Linked DNA regions of Cohaesibacter sp. ES.047. The protein of the gene in region 2 interacts with the protein of the main gene of each other region in a pairwise test. Links are inferred from orthologs where the notes say so. Each region holds a gene or a part of one and is shown on either strand. Other genes may lie near its edges.

Evidence for each region.
Region 1: the proteins of recR (region 2) and recO interact in binary tests that used the Escherichia coli proteins (3 or more experiments, as listed by UniProt). The link is inferred for Cohaesibacter sp. ES.047 from one-to-one orthologs.

The regions. Positions count from the first base shown.
Region 1 is NZ_LT907844.1:3,641,839-3,646,683, forward strand. The notes cover bases 586-3,375. They hold recO (DNA repair protein RecO), read left to right. Parts: upstream 586-1,505; coding sequence 1,506-2,246; downstream 2,247-3,375. Other genes in these bases: era (GTPase Era), read left to right, coding at 586-1,370; CPH65_RS16665 (hypothetical protein), read left to right, coding at 2,402-3,375. Outside these bases: rnc (ribonuclease III), read left to right, coding at 1-404; more of era, read left to right, coding at 438-585; more of CPH65_RS16665, read left to right, coding at 3,376-3,478; parC (DNA topoisomerase IV subunit A), read left to right, coding at 3,703-4,845. UniProt on the Escherichia coli protein: Involved in DNA repair and RecF pathway recombination.
Region 2 is NZ_LT907844.1:2,287,471-2,295,276, reverse strand. The notes cover bases 1-2,758. They hold recR (recombination mediator RecR), read right to left. Parts: upstream 1,823-2,758; coding sequence 1,178-1,822; downstream 1-1,177. Other genes in these bases: CPH65_RS10455 (YbaB/EbfC family nucleoid-associated protein), read right to left, coding at 2,515-2,758; CPH65_RS10460 (LysE family translocator), read right to left, coding at 1,866-2,483; CPH65_RS10470 (DUF1868 domain-containing protein), read left to right, coding at 434-1,147; CPH65_RS10475 (DNA recombination protein RmuC), read left to right, coding at 1-340. Also shown: more of CPH65_RS10455, read right to left, coding at 2,759-2,838; CPH65_RS10450 (DNA polymerase III subunit gamma/tau), read right to left, coding at 2,956-4,935; CPH65_RS10440 (HIT family protein), read left to right, coding at 5,300-5,707; nudC (NAD(+) diphosphatase), read left to right, coding at 5,859-6,851; CPH65_RS10430 (acyltransferase), read right to left, coding at 6,848-7,806. UniProt on the Escherichia coli protein: May play a role in DNA repair. It seems to be involved in an RecBC-independent recombinational process of DNA repair. It may act with RecF and RecO.

The DNA of each region.
Region 1 (4,845 bases), 1.3 Mb from region 2 along the record:
GTCTCGGCGAAGGCGAGGCACAGGCCGGTGGTCGCAAAAAAGAAGCCATCCTGGGCGATGTCTGCGAAGCCATCATAGGTGCGGTCTATATAGATGGTGGCCTCGATGAAGCCAGCAAGATTGTGACCCGATATTGGGAAAAGCGGATGCTGGATTGGTCCGGACCGTTGCGCGATCCCAAAACCACCTTGCAGGAATGGGTTCAGGGCAACAAGTTGCCGCCACCCGTTTACAGCCTCATGGAACGAACCGGCCCAGATCATGCGCCAGAATTCACCCTCAAGGTCAAGGTACCATCCCTTGAACCGGCCGTGGGCAAGGGCTCGTCAAAGCGGATCGCAGAACAGGAAGCGGCCCGCTCGATGCTCATCAGAGAAGGACAGTGGAACGACGATCAAGCCTGATCCCGTTCCGATTACCTACCGCTTAGGACACATATGACAGATACATCCTCTCAAGACACACAGACACCCGATATGAAGACCCGTTGCGGCTATGTCGCCCTCATCGGCGCACCCAACGCGGGTAAGTCAACGCTGGTTAACAAGCTCGTTGGCTCCAAGGTGTCGATTGTGACGCACAAGGTGCAAACCACCCGATCCCTCATCCGCGGCATTGCGCTCAAGGATGATCGGCAGATGATCTTCGTCGACACGCCCGGCATCTTCGCACCCAAGCGTCGCTTGGAAACCGCCATGGTGAACACCGCCTGGGGTGGGGCCAAGGATGCTGACTGCATCGGCCTGATTGTTGATGCCCGCAAGGGCATAAACGAGCAGATCGAGAATATTCTCGAGCGCCTCGCAGACATCAAACTGCCAAAGGTCCTGATCCTCAACAAGATCGACCTGGTGAAGCGCGACAGCCTTCTGGCGTTGGCCTCAAGGTTGAATGAACAGGTCGAGTTTGAAGCAACTTTCATGGTGTCCGCTCTCAATGGCGATCACACCGATGATCTGCTCGACTATTTCGCCGACAAGATGCCCATTGGACCGTGGCTCTATCCCGAAGACATGATTTCAGATCTGCCCATGCGTCAGTTGGCCTCTGAAATCACCCGCGAAAAGGTCTTCATGCGCCTGCATCAGGAGCTGCCCTACGCCTCGACCGTTGAAACAGAGACGTGGGAGCAAAAAAAAGATGGCTCGGTCAAGATCGAACAGGTGATCTATGTCGAGCGCGACAATCAGAAGATGATTGTGCTGGGCAAGGGCGGCAAGTCGATCAAGGCCATTTCTACGGCCGCGCGCGAAGAGTTGTGCGAGCTTCTGGAGACCAAGGTCCATCTGTTCCTCTTCGTCAAGGTTCGTGAGCGCTGGGTCGATGATCCGGAACGCTACCGCGAAATGGGACTGGATTTCCCGCTTTAATCTGGCCCACAATCAGGCAATAAAGGGTGAGGCTGACCATAAATATGCCTCACCCAGAGCCTCTGCCGCACGCCATATGTGCGTGACCTGTTTCGCGGCTTTTCTTTCCCCTTAAATCAGTTCAATCTCTGAGCCATGGAATGGACAGACGACGCAATCATTCTGGGCACCAAGCGTCACGGCGAAACCTCGGTTTTGCTGGAGGTGATGACGCGCAGTCACGGCCGTCATATGGGGCTGGTGCGGGGAGGGCGCTCGAAGCGACTTCAGCCGGTTCTTCAGCCTGGCAATGGTCTTCGTGTTACGTGGCGCGCACGCCTTGAGAATCATATCGGCCAATTCACGGCAGAACTTGACACCTCACGAGCAGCGGCCCTGATGGCCAAACCGCTCGGGACATACGGCATGCAATTCCTTGCGGAACTCACGCGCCTGCTGCCTGAACGAGACCCGCACCCCTATCTCTTTAATGCTCTTAGCGTGATCGTTGATGAACTCAAAGAAGGCGATATCGCCGGCGAGCTCTTGGTGCGCTACGAACTTGCGCTGCTCACCGAACTCGGGTTTGGCTTGTCGCTGGATCGCTGCGCTGCCACGGGACAAACCGGGGATCTCATCTATGTTTCGCCAAAGTCGGGCAGGGCGGTTTCCGCTGAGGCAGGGCGGCCCTATCAGGACCGGATGCTGCCGCTCCCGGCATTTCTCAAAGGGCAAGCTTTGGGCAACCGGCTGACCTTTGCCGAACTGTCGGACGGTTTCCGCCTCAGTGCCTATTTCCTTGACAAGCATCTCTATCAGCCGAACGGGGCGACATCGCCTTCGATCCGGGCCAGCTTCATTGATGCCATCCGCCGGGATCTTGACCTCTCAGAGTGACCACATCTGATGGGGTGGCCGAAACCCTCTCAGAACGCACATATCGCATCTTGCCTGTTACGCCAAAATACTTAGGATGGTGGGCGTCCAAATTCGGGGTGTATGCTTTGTTCAAATATATGAAATCACGAAAATTATTCTTATCACTGTTTGTTGTGACCGCTACTGGTTTTTCTGTCTCCGAGGCGTCAGCGAACTCCAATTATGCAGACATCGCCAAAGCGACCTGCTCTGGCAAGCTCAGTGGTCTGAAAGAAATCCGGGAAGGGGCCTATGAGAGGAAATCGCCCAGCGCGATGCTCTGGCTTCGCTGGCTTTACATGAACAAGAAATGTGAAAGCACCTACACCGGCTCAAAGTCAAAGGCAAAAGAGCTGCTGTTGATGGCGGCTGATGCGGGAGATGCAGGCGCGGCACGAACCGTGGGACGGAATATGATCAGGGGCACCGGCGGATTTGATGCCAACATCAAACAGGGCAAGGAGTATCTCTTCGACTCAGCAGATGCAGGCGAAATCAATGCGGCTATCGATCTGGCTGAGGAATTTGCGTCCGGTGAATATCTCAAGCAGAATTTTAAGACCGCCCAAAATCTCGTTGACTGGGCAAAGCGTCGTGACCACTCAAACAATTTCCGCATCAGAGCGCTTGAGATGAAACTCAGCTTTCAGAGGTCAAAAGCAAACCCAAACAAGAACAAACCCAAGGTCGCCAAATCCAAGTCCGCCAAGACCCAATCTGCCAAACCTCAAAAGGCGAAAGCCAAGGCCGCTGACCAAGGGACCAAGGGAGAGCTTGTCTATTCCGGCATGCCTTTGCAGCTGGAATGCTGGCGCTATGTTGACCTCAAGTCGGCGATCACGGACAATCTGATGAAGGCGACGCGCCAAAACGAGCAGCGCACTGCAAAGCGCGATGCAGTCAAAGAGGGCAATGGCCTGCTCAAGGTACATAATTTCTACTATTTCGATGTTGTGACGCAAGATATGCTTGATCACAGCAAGCACAAAAAGAATGTTGGCGTGGCGGAGAAAATCAGTTTCTACAGCTCAAGAAAACCACCGAAATGCACCGCTACATCCACGATCTATGCAACGCGCAACGACATGCTTGGAACAATAAAGAAGCATTATGTGCGCGTCTGGCCTGCAAATGAGTTGAACTGGCGTCTGGTATCTGTTCCGTCGGGCACACTGTCGAAGCTGGCGAATTTGGGAATAGTCGTTCGCTAAGGCAACGCTTGATGTCATGGTGACTCGGAAATGGAAACGCTCGGGCTTTCAAGCATCAGGCGTTTTTCCGTGGCCCCAACGCCGCGGCAAGAAGTGGAACCACCGCAAGCAAAGCGATTGTTTGAGACTGCGTCGATCCTTTGGGGTAACTCGGGGTGAAACGAAGTCTTGCAATTGCACGAATCGGCCAATTTCGCTAATCAGAGGCCCACAGGAGACCGAAATTGGGAAACGATATCGTAAAGTCTGGGACACTCGAGAGCATCAACCTGCGCGAAGCGCTGGAAGAGCGCTATCTCGCCTATGCCCTGTCCACCATCACGCAGCGTGCCCTGCCGGATGTTCGCGACGGCATGAAGCCGGTACATCGACGCATCCTGTTTGCCATGCGGCAGCTCAAGATGGACCCAAACGGCGGCTTCAAGAAATCCGCACGTGTTGTCGGTGATGTGATCGGTAAATACCATCCGCACGGTGATACCGCCGTTTATGATGCCATGGTGCGCCTTGCGCAGAATTTCGCCTCGCGCTACCCCATGGTTGATGGTCAGGGCAACTTTGGTAACATCGATGGTGATAGCGCCGCCGCGATGCGTTACACCGAAGCCCGCATGACCGAAGTCGGCCGCCTTATGATGGAAGGCATCGATGAGGACGCTGTTGATTTTCGTGAGACCTATGATGGCGAAGACAGCGAGCCCATCGTCCTTCCGTCCAGTTTCCCCAATCTGTTGGCCAATGGTTCAAGTGGGATTGCTGTCGGCATGGCCACATCGATTCCGCCGCACAATGTGTCCGAGCTGTGCGAAGCCTCGCTGCATCTGATCAAATATCCCAACTGTTCCGATGAAAAGCTGCTCGAACTGGTCCCCGGACCGGATTTCCCGACCGGCGGCATTCTGGTGGAAGGCAGAGAGCAAATTCTCGATGCCTATCGGACAGGCAAAGGCGGGTTCCGGGTTCGCGCCAAATGGCACAAGGAAGAGATGGCTCGTGGCGCCTATCAGATTGTCGTCACCGAAATTCCCTATCAGGTTCAGAAATCGCGCCTTATCGAGCGGATCGCCGATCTGATCCAGAACCGCAAGTTACCGCTTCTGGTGGACGTGAGGGACGAATCCGCTGAAGACATTCGCGTGGTGCTGGAGCCAAAGAACCGCACGGTCGATGCGGATCTTCTGATGGAAGCCCTGTTCAAACTCACTGACCTTGAGAGCCGCATACCGCTCAATATGAACGTGCTGACGGATGCTGGCGTGCCTAAGGTTCTGGGGATACGCTCGGTTCTTCAGCACTGGCTTGATCATCGCCGTGATGTCTTGCAGCGTCGGTCGCGGCATCGCCTTGCCAAGATCGAGCATCGCCTT
Region 2 (7,806 bases):
GGAAGACGTCATGCGCCTTGATGATCGGGTATCCAAGCTGCAAAGCCATTTTGGCCAGACCCAGAAAGATGTCGATCAGATCCTGACGTCGACGGGCAAGATCGTCAAACGCGGTCGCAAAATCGAGGATATTGACGTCAGCGAAGCCGAGCTTGAAGCCATCGCCAAGGATCAGGCCAGAGAGTTGGCAAAGAAACAGGCCGAAGAGCAAACCACGCCATCAGAGCCAGAGACGCCGCCGGAAACAGGGTCTCGGGCGCGCGCCCGCCCTGTGGGTATTGCCGGACCCGAGGATGAAGTCAGCCGCCGCATGGCCTCGCTGTTTGACGGCGAGACGTAAGGCTCTTTTGATCACTGCTGCCCGAAGGTCATCAAACTGTTGTGTCGATCGGATAGACCTTGCCATTGACCGCATCAATGAGACTGGGTTTTTATGACGCTTCAGACACTTCCGCAGCATTTGCATGGCTTTTCGAAGTCACTCAATTCCACGCCCTTGCGCCATCTGGGTACCCGCTACAGCAGGGATGGCAGTTTCCTTGAGGAACCGGGCAACACCATCGTCTGCCATCTGGTCGATGGGTCGATGGCGGTGCAGGCGGTGATTGATGCGCGCACCCGCATGCAATCCCTGCCAGAATCGGAAAAGCTGGCCTATACTGCGGAATCGAGCCTGCATATGACCCTGTTTCAGGGCATCATCGAATATCGCCGCAAGCGGCCCTACTGGCCGGCAGATATGGCGCTTGATACGCCCATCGAAGCGATGACCGAGCATTATCTCAAGCAACTTGAGGACTTTGACGCACCGGGACCCTTCAAGGTCGAGGTCATTGGCGCAACGCCCAACGGGTTGACGGTTCAAGGGCTGACGGATGCAGACCGCAGAATAATGAAAGTCTGGCGGGATCGACTGGCTGACATTTTCGGCTATCGGCACCCGGATCACGACAGCTATAGGTTCCACATCACCTTCGCCTATGAGATGGATCGCTTCAGAGACGAAGCCATGCTGGAATGGCACAAGGGCCTTCTGGAAATTCTCGAAGATCTACAGGAAGCGGCTCCGGTCATCGAGCTGGAACCGCCTGCCTTCTGCTCCTTTGTGGACATGAACCATTTCGAGAAGCTGAAGGTGCTCGCCTAACCCCGAAAGTCTCAGCCTATAAGCCTCAGGCTAGCCGAATTCCTTGCGGCTGCGCATGGCCTGCAGAAGCGTGCCCTCGTCGAGATAATCGAGTTCTCCGCCGATCGGCACACCATGGGCGAGCTGTGAGATTCTGACCGGTTCAAAGGCGGGATCGGAGCGTTTCATCTCTTTGGCCTGAGCTTGCAGTTGGTCGGTGAGATAGTGCGCCGTGGTCTGCCCTTCGACTGTGGCATTCACCGCCAGAATGATCTCGCGGATTTCTCCACTGGCAGTGCGGGCCAGAAGCCCGGCAATATTGAGATCGTCCGGACCGATGCCATCAAGCGGTGACAGGGTCCCGCCCAGCACGTGATAGGCGGCATTGAGCACGGACGCCCGTTCAAGCGCCCAGAGATCCGAGACATCCTCGACGACCACCAACAGGGTGGGATCGCGCCGGGTATCGGTGCAGATAGTGCAAGGGCTTTTGCTGTCGATGTTGCCGCAGGTCTCACAGACCTGCACCTTCTCCACGGCGGTCGCCATGGCGGCAGACAGCGGCACCAGAAGCTGCTCCTTGTTCTTGATCAGATGCAGAGCCGCGCGGCGCGCGGATCTCGGCCCCAGCCCCGGCAGGCGTGCCAGCAACTTAATCAGGCTTTCAATTTCAGGTCCTGCCATGTGATTGGCCATTCCACACCTCTTGCTGCGGTCCCCCTAGCGGGCGACCAACCCTTCAGGTTTTGCTGACAATCGCCGCAGCTGCACCTGCCATGGCAACGGCACCTGCCCGATTGGCAATGCGCACCGCGCGCGGGCTGTGCAACAGGCGACGGGCCTTGCTGGCAAAGAAAACCCAGCCCAGATCGACCGTTGCCAACGTGATCACCATGGTGATCAGCAGCTCGAACCAGCCAATCGCCGTCACAGACCCCAGATCGATCAACGTCGGCAGCAGCGCTGCGTAAAAGAGCATGATCTTGGGGTTGCCCATGGTCACCGCAAACCCGGCCAGAAACATGCCGACACCTGACGAGCGGTTTGGAAGGCCCTGCTCGGTCTCATCATCTTGGCGGGTGGTCCACATCGTGTAGGCCAGATAAACCAGATAGGCGCAGCCAAGCCATTTGATGACGACAAAGACCGAGGCAAAGGCCGACGCCACGATAGAAAGTCCCCCGATGGCCAGCGATAGCCAGATCGCTTCCCCCAGCCACATGGCAACGACGAAAGGCAGCACGTCGCGCGAGCCGCGGCTCAGAACGCGGGCCACCAGTGCAGTGATGCTCGGGCCGGGGACACTGGCAACCAGAAACAGCGTCCCGGCATAAAGCAACAGGGAGGACAGGGTCATCGGATCAACTCGCTTGCATCGGGCGGGATGCCTAGAACGGCAGGTTCATGCCTGCTGGCAGGCCGAGTTCGCCAGCCATATCCTGCATCTTTTCCTGCATCGCAGCTTCGACCTTGGACTTGGCGTCGTTGTGCGCGGCGATAATGAGATCCTCAAGGATTTCAGCATCGTCGGGATTGATCAAAGACGGATCAATGGAGAGCGTCTTCATCACACCCTTGCCAGACAGGGTGATCTTGACCGTGTCTCCACCGGCCACGCCGGTCGCTTCCATTTCGGCCACCTGTTCCTGCATCTCGGCCATTTTGGCCTGCATTTCCTTGGCCTTCTTCATCATCTTCATCATGTCCATGATGATCGCTTCCCTTGTTGATCCTGTCTTTTCCGGCCAGTGTGAGCCGAAGCGGACAGTCTGTGCTACTCTATTGATTGTGACTGGACTGTATATGAGACCGGATTGCTCCGGTTCAAGCTACAAATCCTCATCGATCCCGAAGTCATCATCATCTGCAAGCAGGATGGGGAGATCGTCTTCCTGTTCGTTGAGCTCTTCCGCGGCCACTTCGAGGAATTCTTCCTCGAAATCGCGATGGAAGCGAACATCAACAATCTTGGAGCCGGGGAACATGTCGCGCACAGCTTCGACGAGCGGATGCTGATCGGCCTCTTCGCGGGCCTGTCGTTCCCGTTCTTCCTTGCGTTCGGAAATCGTCGCGCCGCCGCCCTCACCTGCAAGTTCGACGATCCAGCGTTCGCCGGTCCAGTCACCAAGCTTGCGAGAGAGCTTCGACTGAAAGGCTTCGCTGTCAAAGCCGTCATAGGCGATGACAAGTCGGCCCTGCTCCATACTGATCGGGCGTACGGCGGATTCCAGTATCAATTGCAGCGCAATATCGCGATTCTTCTTGGCGATTGCGACGATCTGTTCAAAGCGGGTGATGACTGGTCTGAGCGAGGATTCGCGTGGTTGCGCGTCATCCCCGGTCGGCTTTCGTTTGGCGACGTCGGCTTCGCTGTTGCTGGCGACCAGCCGAAGGTCTGCCTTTTCAGTTTTGACAGGCTCAGCCTGTCCCAAGGTCGCAGCGGGAGCCTGATCGGGCGTCGAGACCGGTGTGGAGCGCCCGCTTGTTGCCCGCATGGCCGTCGGGCCATTGTTGCTTGAAGGCGTCTCATGGGGGTCTGCCACCGCAGAGCTTTGGGCATCGGGAGGCGGTGTGGTGGCGTCAGGCGGCACTGATGGACCGGCGCCCGCGCCCGTTGGCATCGGCGGGCGATAATCGCGATTGGTCAGATGGCGCAGGGCCTCGTCCGGGGTGGGAAGGTCCGCGACATAGGCAAGGCGGACCAGCACCATTTCTGCCGACGCCAGAGGTCGCGGCGATGTCTGCACCTCCGACAGCCCCTTGAGGATCATCTGCCAGGCACGCGATAGCACCCGAACAGACAGCTGACCGGAAAAATCGCGGCCCCGGCTCTTTTCAGCTTCGGTTGCCGCTGCATCCGACTGGGCGTCGGGCGTGAGCTTCAGGCGGGTGACGAGATGAACGAAATCGGCCAGATCCGAGAGCACGACCGCTGGATCGGCCCCGATGTCATATTGCGCTTTCAACTCCTCAAGTGCGGTGGCTATATCGCCTTTCATCACGGCCTCAAACAGATCAATGATCCGCGCCCGGTCAGCGAGCCCCAGCATCTGGCGGGTTGTCTCGGTGGTAATCTTGCCCGCGCCGTGGGAAATCGCCTGATCAAGAAGGGACAGAGAATCGCGCACCGATCCCTCGCCTGCGCGGGCGATCATCTGCAGCGCATCGTCCTCGATATCGACCTGTTCCTTGTCACAGATCTTGCGCATGTAGCCTGCCATGTCAGCGGCATCAATGCGGCGCAAGTCAAAGCGCTGACAGCGCGACAGGACCGTGACGGGGACCTTGCGGATTTCGGTCGTTGCGAAAATGAACTTCACATGCTCGGGCGGCTCTTCAAGGGTCTTCAGCAGACCATTGAAAGCGGCAGTCGAGAGCATGTGCACCTCATCGATGATATAGACCTTGTAGCGGGCGCTCACCGGTTTGTAGCGGGCCGCCTCGATGATCTCGCGAATGTCGTTGATCGATGTGTGGGACGCCGCGTCCATCTCCATGATGTCGACATGGCGGCCTTCCATGATGGCCTGACAATGGGTGCCGATGCGATCCATATTAATGGTCGGTTCGTCGATCTCACCGGGAATTTCATAATTGAGAGCGCGGGCGAGGATGCGAGCTGTTGTGGTCTTGCCGACGCCGCGCACACCGGTCAACATGTAGGCCTGAGCAATCCTGCCAGTGGCGAATGCATTGGTCAGGGTGCGAATCATCGGCGTCTGGCCGACCATGTCTTCAAAGCCTGCCGGGCGATATTTGCGCGCCAGCACACGATATCCTGCGTGGGATTGAAGATCCTGACCGTCCATCGAGAAGTCCTTGTTCACCATTGTGACCGTAAGCTCCATCCATAGCAGAGGAGACAACGACACGTCACCTTTCTTGTCGCAGTGAGATGCTGCCTGTTGACAGCAAGGCACCGGGCGGAAAGGGTGCATCAAGCGCCCGTCTTGCAGGATACCGGATCGAACAGATTTTGTGGAGAAAGTGGAAGGCTGAACAGATGACCCGCTCTGTAACTCGTTAGGGCTGCTTCCTTCCGGACCTGACCCGATTGGCGAGGGGAACGTCCATTGCCAACCTTCCACTGGTTCATATGTCATTTGTTGCAAGCGAATGCAAGAGGCAGAGCGCAATCGTGATGAAAAAGCCGCAGAACCTTGGAGAGACACAATGGCCCAATTCACACTTGATCCCCAACTCGAAGGCGACAGTCTGCCACTGGCCGAGCTTGAGCTGTGTAGCGTGCGGCTGATGAACGATGCCAATTTCGTCTGGCTGCTGATGGTGCCCCAGCGAAGCAGTCTTGTGGAACTGATTGATCTGGCCCGTGGCGAGCAACACTTGCTCATGGACGAGATTCGGCAGGTATCCCAAGCGCTGCAACAGGCCACTGGCTGCGACAAACTCAATGTGGCGCAACTGGGCAATCAGGTCCGTCAGCTCCATGTGCATGTGATCGCTCGCAATGAAGGCGACGGCGCATGGCCCGGCCCGATCTGGGGCAAATTGCCAGCCCGCCCCTACTCTGACCAGGACGCGGAGAAAATGATCGAAACGCTCAGAGCCGCGCTGCTCTGACGGTTTGCAAAAGACAGATCCCTTGCATAAGACGCTGAAGGGCGCGTAAAAGAGAGCCATATCATCCCCCTGCCCTGTTTTCTCCTCCCGGTTCTCAGGGTTGATCCCCGCTTTCACAGCCCGCTATTAAAGAATGAATGGTCCGGATCCAATGGCTAGCCTTTCCAATGACGACTTCTTTGCCTTTTCGCACACGCTGCCGACCTTTGAAGGTCTTGGATATGCGCACAACCGCCTTGATCGCGACACCGAAGCACGGGACGAAACCACTCTTGAACGCATGATGGCAGCACCGGGTGCGCGCTTCTATCTGTTCGATGGCGATCAAGTCGTGATGCGCCAGCGTGACGACAGGCTTGATCCGTTGTTCTGTTTGGCCAGTGTGGAACGGTTGGGGGGAGACATGGACAGCGTCATCCTGCTTGGCACCGATCCGGATGAGGATAACGCCCCAAGGCTCGCAACACGCCTCAAGGGCGAGGCAGGTCAGGCGCTTGACGAGAAGGCTGGTTATTGCGCTGGAACCGTGCGCGACGTGGGGCTCAAGGCTCTTTTGCCCCCGGATCAGGTGGGCGCTGTGGCGCAGGCAACCAGCTTGCTCCATTGGCACGACACGCAGCGCTACTGCTCGAAATGCGGAGCCCTGACACAGGTGGCCCTCTCCGGTGCGCGGCGGGATTGTCCGAGCTGTTCGTCGTTTCAATTTCCCCGCACGGATCCTGTCGTCATCATGCTCGCCATCCATCGCGACGAGGCAGGCATCGAACGGTGTCTTCTGGGCCATCACACGCGGTTTGACTCGCCGATGTATTCGACCCTTGCCGGCTACATGGAGCAGGGCGAGACCCTTGAGCATGCGGTGCGGCGGGAGATAGAGGAAGAGGCAGGCATTGCGATTGGTGCGGTTCAGTATCTCACCAGCCAGCCATGGCCCTTTCCCTCGTCCTTGATGCTCGGCTGCTTTGCCGAGGCTTTGAGCTCGGAGATTTCCATCGATCCGACGGAGTTGACCAACGCAGGCTGGTTCACACGCGATCAGGTTCGGGAAATGTTGAGCCGGGACTCCAGCTGTGGTCTACCGCATATTCCGGGTCGCTTTTCCATTGCGGCCTGGCTCATTCGCTATTGGGTGGACGCTGGTTAAGCCCGCAAGTCAAACTGCTTGGCGCGGGCGGCTGACAGCCCTGCGTCCTGTTCTTTGCGCCTCGCTTCTCGGCGAGCTTGCCAATTGAGAATGGCTCGCCGGACCGGAGCTTCAAAGAAATAGGCCGAAAGCAGACTGACCACCATCGACCCGATCACCGTGATGGCGACCATGACCCAGAAGGGCGTTCCGAAGTCGGGCAGTAGCCAACGTTGCCAGACAAGGCCGATCACGGCGCTGGCAACGACTGGATGCCACATGTAGATGCCGAAGGACACCGCTGACAACGGCATCAGGGGGTTGAGATAAGCCGTGCGTTCGGGGGCATTGATTTCCACCTGCGCGGCCAGAAACAGAGCCAGCGCGATGGCGATCATGGACAGATATCCCCACTCAGGGTCAGACAGCAGAACAAAGACCGCCATGGCATATCCTGCCCACGGCCACCATTGACTGCGCATCGGCACATAGCGGCGCTGGGCCAGAACACAGATCGTTGCCCCCAACACGAAATCTGCAAAGACGCGATAAGCCCCCCAAGTGGTCGCCTCCAGCCAGGAGGGGAAGGGCATGAAGCCGATCCACGTCAGACCTTCAAGGGCGAGAATGGTCACGAACATCAGACCGATCAGCCCGCCCAACTGCCACTTTTGCCAGATGACGACCAATAGCGGAAACATGAGATAGGCGAACCACTCGGCCGACAGGGACCAGGACACATAGTTGAAGGACAAAGTGTCGCTGAAGCCCCATGCATTGATCATCAGCACTTCCTCGATCAGGCTGACAAAGCTGTAGCTCTCGGTCATCTTGGCACTAACGATGCCAAGCCCCACAGCGAGCCAGACAAGGCAGAAGCAGGCCAGTGTCAAAAGATGCAGCGGATAAAGACGCGCAACCCGGCGGACGAGAAAGGCCTTGTATTCGGCAAAGGAAGTCAGTCGATCAATATAGA